Ancylobacter polymorphus: one gene and its partner. The protein of the gene in region 1 interacts with the protein of each later gene in a pairwise test. Links are inferred from orthologs where the notes say so. Each region holds a gene or a part of one and is shown on either strand. Other genes may lie near its edges. The genes, in order: K9D25_RS18155 and K9D25_RS20640.

Region 1 (3,117 bases):
CAGCGTCATCCCGGCCGAGGGCAGCGAGAGCCGGGACCGCTCTTCGTTCGGCGCGATCCCGGATCGGCCTACGGCCGTCCGGGATGACGACAGCGGACACGTCCCAGCCCTCAGTAATTCGGCCAAAGCCCGGGCGTGGCCAGTTCGACCATGTGATGGTCCGGATCGCGGAAATACAGGCTGACCCCGCCCCCCTTCCAGTTCACCCGGCCTTCCAGCTTCACGCGATGGGCGGCGAGATGCTGCTCCCAATGCGCCAGAGAACTTTCCGGGATCGCCAGCGCGTAATGCAGCGCGCCGCTGCCGTCATGCGGCGGGATGGTGCCTTCCGCCATCACCACCGGCTCCAGCGTCGCGCCGCGCAGGAACAGCAGAAGCACGCTGCCCGGCCCGGCGCGATAGGCGCAGAAGCGGTCATCGGCGACCATCGGCTCCAACCCCAGCACGCGCTCATAGAAGGCGCGGGCCCGGGCCATGTCGTCAACATAGAGCCCCGTTTCCAGCACGCCGGACAGCGGCGGCGCGACGGGGGTCTCACTCACCACAGATTCAGCGCCAGCCGCGCTTCCTCGGACATCCGACCCTGATCCCACGGCGGATCGAAGGTGAGGTTGACGGTAGCACCGGCGACACCGCCGACGCTGGCTACCGCGCCCTCCACCATGCCGGGCAGTTCGGCCGCCGAGGGGCAGTTGGGCGTGGTCAACGTCATTTCCACCGCGACCTGACGGTCGTCGGCGATGTCGACCTTGTAGATGAGGCCGAGCTCGTAGATGTCGACCGGGATTTCCGGGTCATAGACGGTCTTGAGCGCCGCGACGATGTCGTCGGTCAGGCGCTCAAGCTCCGCCTCCGGAATGGCGGCGTTCACAGCCGGGGTGTTCGGCGTGTCGGAGGTCTGGGCTTCGCTCATGCGAAAAGATCCTGAGCCTTGATGAGGGCGTCGGCGAGAATGTCGACTTCCTCATGCGTGTTGTAGAGCGCGAACGACGCCCGGCACGTCGCCGTCACACCATATCGCCCCAGAAGCGGCATCGCGCAATGGGTGCCGGCACGCACCGCCACGCCGGCGCGGTCGATCACGGTGGCGATGTCATGCGCATGCGCGCCCTTCACGTCGAAGGCGAAGATCGCGCCCTTGCCCGGCGCGTCGCCATAGACCTGCACGGAATTGATCTGCGCCAGCCGCTCGCGGGCATAGGCGCCGAGCGAGGCCTCATGCGCGGCGATGCGCTCGCGGCCGAGGCTTTCCATATAGGCCAGCGCCGCGCCGAGCCCGATCGCCTGCACGATGGGCGGCGTCCCGGCCTCGAAGCGGTGCGGGGGCTCGCCATAGGTGACGCCCTCTTCGGTGACGGTGCGGATCATCTCGCCGCCGCCCTCATAAGGCGGCATCTTCTCCAGCAGCGCCCGCTTGCCATAGAGCAGGCCGATGCCGGTCGGCCCGTAGAGCTTGTGGCCGGTGACGGCGTAGAAATCGACATCGAGGTCGACCACGTCCACCGGCATGTGCACGGCGGCCTGCGAGCCGTCGACCACCACCAAAGCGCCGGCCTCATGGGCGAGGCGGGCGATCTCCTTGATCGGCGTCACCGTGCCGAGCACGTTCGACATATGGGTGATGGCGACGATCCTGGTCCGCTCGGTGAGCAGCGCCTTGAAGGCGTCGAGGTCGAAGGCACCGTCCTCGGTCACCGGCGCCCATTTAATCACGGCGCCCTTGCGCTCGCGCAGATAGTTCCATGGCACGATGTTGGAATGGTGCTCCATGATCGAGAGCACGATCTCGTCGCCTTCGCCGATCGACTGGCCGAGCGAGGAGGCCACGAGGTTGAGCGCGCCGGTGGCGGAGCGGGTGAAGATCACCTCGTCCAGCGTCGGGGCGTTGAGGAAGGCGCGGCAGCGCTCGCGGGCTTCCTCATAGGCCTCGGTCATCGCATTGGCGAGGAAGTGCAGGCCGCGATGGACGTTGGAATATTCGTTCTCATAGGCAAAGCGCATCCGGTCCAGCACCTGCACCGGCTTCTGCGCCGAGGCGGCATTGTCGAGATAGACCAGCGGCTTGCCGTAGACCTGCTTGGACAGGATGGGGAAATCCTGCCGCACGCGGGCGACGTCGTAGGTGCCGTCGGTGACGGCGGGATGGAGGGTCATCTTCCGGCCTTTCGTTAAGGCGTCATCCCGGCCGCAGCGAAGCGCAGAGCCGGGATCGCGGGCCGAGCAATGGCCCAGTTCGGCGGACGATCCCGGATCGCGGCCATGCCGCGTCCGGGATGACGGCTTCGATCAATGCGCAACCGCGCCTCAGGCCCGCGCCGCGAGCCAGGCTTCCGCGCGTTCGACCAGCGCCTCGCGCAGGCCGTCATGCTCGACGGTCTCCACCGCCTCGCCGACAAAAGCCTGCACCAGAAGGCTCTGCGCCTCCTTCATCGGGATGCCGCGAGCGCGCAGATAGAACAGAAGTTCGTCGTCGATGGCGCCGCAGGTGGCGCCATGGCCGCACTGCACATCGTCGGCGAAGATCTCCAGTTCCGGCTTGTTGTCCATCTCTGCGTCGTCGCCGAGCACCAGCGCGCGGCTCATCATCCGCCCGTCGGTCTTCTGCGCCGCCTGACGGACGACGATCTTGCCCTGGAACACGCCACGGGAGGAATCGTCGAGCACATGCTTGAACAGTTCCCGGCTCTCGCAGCCCGGCACCTGATGGTCGACATAGAGCGTGGTGTCGGCATGCTGACGGTTCTTCAGCAGCGAGGCGCCGTTGAAGCCGACATGGCTGTTCTCGCCCGACAGCGTGGCGTAGAGCGAGGTCCGCGCCACTGCGGCGCCGAGCGAGAAGCTGAAGGTGTGAACCTTCGATTCCCGGCCGACCGCGAACAGCATCGTCGCGAGGTGGAAGGCGCCCTCGCCATCCTCCTGCAGCCGCACCACATCGAGATGCGCCTCGTCGCCGACCACGAACTCGGTGGCGGCGTTTGCCTGATAGGCAAGCCCGTCCGGCCCCTCGAAGCTCTCGGCATAGGTGAAGGCGGCGCCCTCCCCGACGACGACCAGCGAACGGGCATAGCTCGCCGCAGCCGTGGCGCCGGCGAACACATGCGCCACATGCAGCGGACG
Region 2 (3,281 bases), 530 kb from region 1 along the record:
GCGGTGGGGCGGGGCGGCGTCTCCAGCTCCGCGAGCAACCGCGCCAAGGCGGCGTGGCGGGCGGCATCATAGCCGAGGCCCGAGCCAGCGGCGCGGCGCTCGGCGCGCAGCAGGCGCCGCAGCACCGTGCGGCATTCCTCGGTGGCACGCCCGATAAAGGGCCCCAGCGCGGCAGCCCGGCGGGCGATGACGACGTCGCGCTCCTCGCTGCGCACGGCGCGGATGCGGCGGCCAGCGGCGGGGCGGTTCGATTCAAGGGGCTGGGACGGTTGCGATCGCATGGTGAACCTCGCTCTACCAGGGCGAGTATGGCCGGCGGCGGAAGAGTGCGGATAAGAATCCTATTACCTTCCGCCGGGATCATGCGTGCATAACCGAGGTTTCACGGCGTGTCGCTGTCGCTGTGTTCATCTTTTGTTCTTGTCAGGCAGCGAGTCCGATAATAGGCTTTAATTCCTTTATCGGAGATGAACCATGCCTGTGCCCCCTGCCTCCCCGCCATCCCTGCGGCCGACCGCCGAGCCGTGCCTGCTCGCGGCCCGGCTCGCTGCGGATGCCACCGCCATTCCGCTGCCGCTCGTGCTGCATCCGCGCCGGCTGGATCGTCGCTGCGCCTCCGCTCGCGCGCTGGCCATGTATCTCGCCCATGTCGGGCTCGGCCTGTCGATGAGTCGCGTGGCGTCCGGCTTCGGCCGGCACCGCTCCACCGTCGCCCATGCCTGCCGCCGCATCGAGGAGCGGCGCGAGAGCGCCGGCTGGGACCGCTGGGTCGCAGCGCTGGAAGAGGATGCGCGCCGCCTGTCGTCCCCGGCCAGCGCCGGCGCGCAACCGGCGGGAGGCGCCCATGGCTGAGCGTCATATCGACCATATCGAGGTGGAGATTGAGGGCGTACGCCGCGCCGTCGCCGTCGATCTCGACGAAAGCCCGCTCGGCTGGCTGGCGCGGCGGCGCGGGCGCGACGGCCGCAGCTTCATCGCGCCGGTCCAGCTCATTGCCGGGGAGCGGCTGCGCGCCGACTTCACCCGTGCCGGCATGGCGCCGCGCCTCACCGCCAATTGGGACGCGGTGACGCGCACTGACCGCGCCGGCGGTGGCGCCGGGCTCAACGCCTCCGAGGCCATGCTCGCCGCCCGCCAGCGCGTGGGACGGGCGATGGAGGCGGTGGGGCCGGAATTCGCCGGCCTGCTGGTCGATGTCTGCTGCTTCCTGAAAGGTCTGGAACAGGTGGAACAAGAACGCCTATGGCCGGCGCGGACCGCCAAAGTGGTGCTGGCGCTGGGGCTCGACCGGCTGGCCCGGCACTATGGGCTCAGCGCGGCGGCGCAGGGGCCGGCGCGCGCCCGCACCCGCGCCTGGAAGGCACCGGAGCCACCGGCCGGCAAGGATTAGGCGACCGCGCCTTCCAGCGCCGCGCGGGCGTCGGCGCGGATTCGTTCGACCATGGAGCGCAGCCCGTTGGAGCGCTGGGGCGTCAGATGCTCCTTGAGGCCGATGCGCGCGAACACGGCACCGGGGTCCGCCGCGAGAATGTCGCGGGCCGTGCGGTCCGAATAGAAGGCGAGCAGGATGGCGACGAGGCCGCGCACGATATGGGCATCGGAATCGCCGTGAAAGGCGAGGCGGAGATCGTCCGCGCCGCCGGCGGGCTCGCTCACCAGCCACACCTGGCTGGCACAGCCCTGAACCTTGAACGTGTCGCTGCGCTGTTCCTCCGGAAAGGGCGGCAGAGCGCGCCCCAGCTCGATGAGGTAGCGGTAGCGGTCGTCCCAATTATCGAGGAGCTCGAAGTCCTCGATGATGCTGTCGATCTTGGATGTCATCACGCGCCTCTCCGGCCGCATATAGGAGCGCGGGGCGGCCGAGCGCAATGCGCACGGGACCTCTTTGCCGCTCAGGCGGGGCGTTTCGGCGGCAGCGGCACCCCGCCGGATGTCCCGCCAGATGCCGCAGGGGCGGCGGGGGCCGCGCTCGGCGGGGGCGCCCCTGGGGCCGGGCTGGCGGCGCCGGTCCGCTCCGCCGGGGCCATGCCGGCCGGGGGACGCGGGCCCTGCCAGGCGGGGCTGAGATCGTGGGTTGTCAGCGTATCGCCGGCCCGTCCGCCATTGGCGCGGGCCGCCGCCTTGCGCTTCTCCTCCACGATCTGGTCGGACAGATAGCTCAGGGCAAAGCGGGCGCCGGCCTCGGCCCGCTCGCCGATCAGCTCGATCAGGCTGGCGCCGATGGCGCAGGCCTGCGGCTGGCGGGCGCAGAAGCCGCCGGCATCCGCCGCCGCCGCGCTGGCCGCCGAGAGCGCGTCGAAGGCGTTGACCTTCGGGTCACCCGTGGTCGCCGCGCCACTTGCCGCCGGTCCATTGGCCGGCGTGTGCGAGGACGGCCCGCCGACCACGGCGGGCAGCAGCAGGAAAACGACGGTGAGCCAGAAACCGATGCGCAGCAGAAAAAACATGGGCGGTCTCGCGGGAGTCTCGTGCGGGAGGATAAAGGCTCCGGGTTGCCCAAGCTGTGTCGAAAAACCGCGAAATTGCGGCTTCGTGGAAAGCCGATGTTAAGCACGTGGCGGGCTTTTAGGGTTCGCTTAAGCCCCGCATGGCACTGTCTGCCGACAGCGCCGCGTGTCCTTCGATTCGGTTCTCACGATCACGGTTCCATGCCCCGTTCCTATGCCAGCGATCTTCTGGTGGACGATATCGACCTCCACGGCGAGCGCGTCGCGGGGCGCCCCTACCGGCAGGGGCGGCGGCGTTCCGACCTGTTCATGCTCGTTCTTGCCGCCGGTGCCAGTGCCGCCGTGCTGTTCAACGCGCTGGCGCTGCAGCAGGGCCGGCCGGGCACGGCCGCGCGAAGCGCCGCGCCCGCCGCGCCCGATATCCGACAGGTCAACACGCCGCGCGCGACCTCGACCTCGCCGGCCGTGACACCGGCCGCGCCGCCCGCCACCTCCGTCGCCGCTCCCGCCACGCCGTTGCCGCTTGACGCCGCGTCCGCCCCGGTGGCGACGCCGGTGCCTCCGGCCAAGCCGGCCGCCCCGCGCGCCGCACCGGCCGCCGCCCCCGCGGCGCCGGTGGCGGAGAAGGCAGCCGCATCCCCCGCCGACCTGCTGCCGCCGGGCGACGTGCCGGTATCGCCGCGCGTGATGGACATTCAGAAGGCGCTGGCGCGTCTTGGCTACGGCCCGATCCGCATTGACGGCATTTTCGGCGCCGCCACCGAGGAGGCGATCCAGCGCTTCGAGCGCGATCGCCGCCTGCCGGTGACGGGCCAGATGTCCGACCGGGTGATC

What was found.
Region 2: the proteins of K9D25_RS18155 (region 1) and K9D25_RS20640 interact in binary tests that used the Escherichia coli proteins (3 or more experiments, as listed by UniProt). The link is inferred for Ancylobacter polymorphus from one-to-one orthologs.

The regions. Positions count from the first base shown.
Region 1 is NZ_CP083239.1:3,779,391-3,782,507, forward strand. What follows is about bases 33-2,837. They hold K9D25_RS18155 (cysteine desulfurase), read right to left. Parts: upstream 2,155-2,837; coding sequence 910-2,154; downstream 33-909. Other genes in these bases: K9D25_RS18145 (VOC family protein), read right to left, coding at 111-542; K9D25_RS18150 (SUF system Fe-S cluster assembly protein), read right to left, coding at 539-913; sufD (Fe-S cluster assembly protein SufD), read right to left, coding at 2,305-2,837. Outside these bases: more of sufD, read right to left, coding at 2,838-3,117. UniProt on the Escherichia coli protein: Cysteine desulfurases mobilize the sulfur from L-cysteine to yield L-alanine, an essential step in sulfur metabolism for biosynthesis of a variety of sulfur-containing biomolecules.
Region 2 is NZ_CP083239.1:4,312,478-4,315,758, reverse strand. What follows is about bases 105-3,073. They hold K9D25_RS20640 (SufE family protein), read right to left. Parts: upstream 1,822-3,073; coding sequence 1,387-1,821; downstream 105-1,386. Other genes in these bases: K9D25_RS20630 (peptidoglycan-binding domain-containing protein), read left to right, coding at 2,649-3,073; K9D25_RS20635 (DUF5330 domain-containing protein), read right to left, coding at 1,893-2,447; K9D25_RS20645 (DUF6456 domain-containing protein), read left to right, coding at 845-1,390; K9D25_RS20650 (helix-turn-helix domain-containing protein), read left to right, coding at 475-852; K9D25_RS20655 (hypothetical protein), read right to left, coding at 105-281. Outside these bases: more of K9D25_RS20655, read right to left, coding at 1-104; more of K9D25_RS20630, read left to right, coding at 3,074-3,281. UniProt on the Escherichia coli protein: Participates in cysteine desulfuration mediated by SufS. Cysteine desulfuration mobilizes sulfur from L-cysteine to yield L-alanine and constitutes an essential step in sulfur metabolism for biosynthesis of a variety of sulfur-containing biomolecules.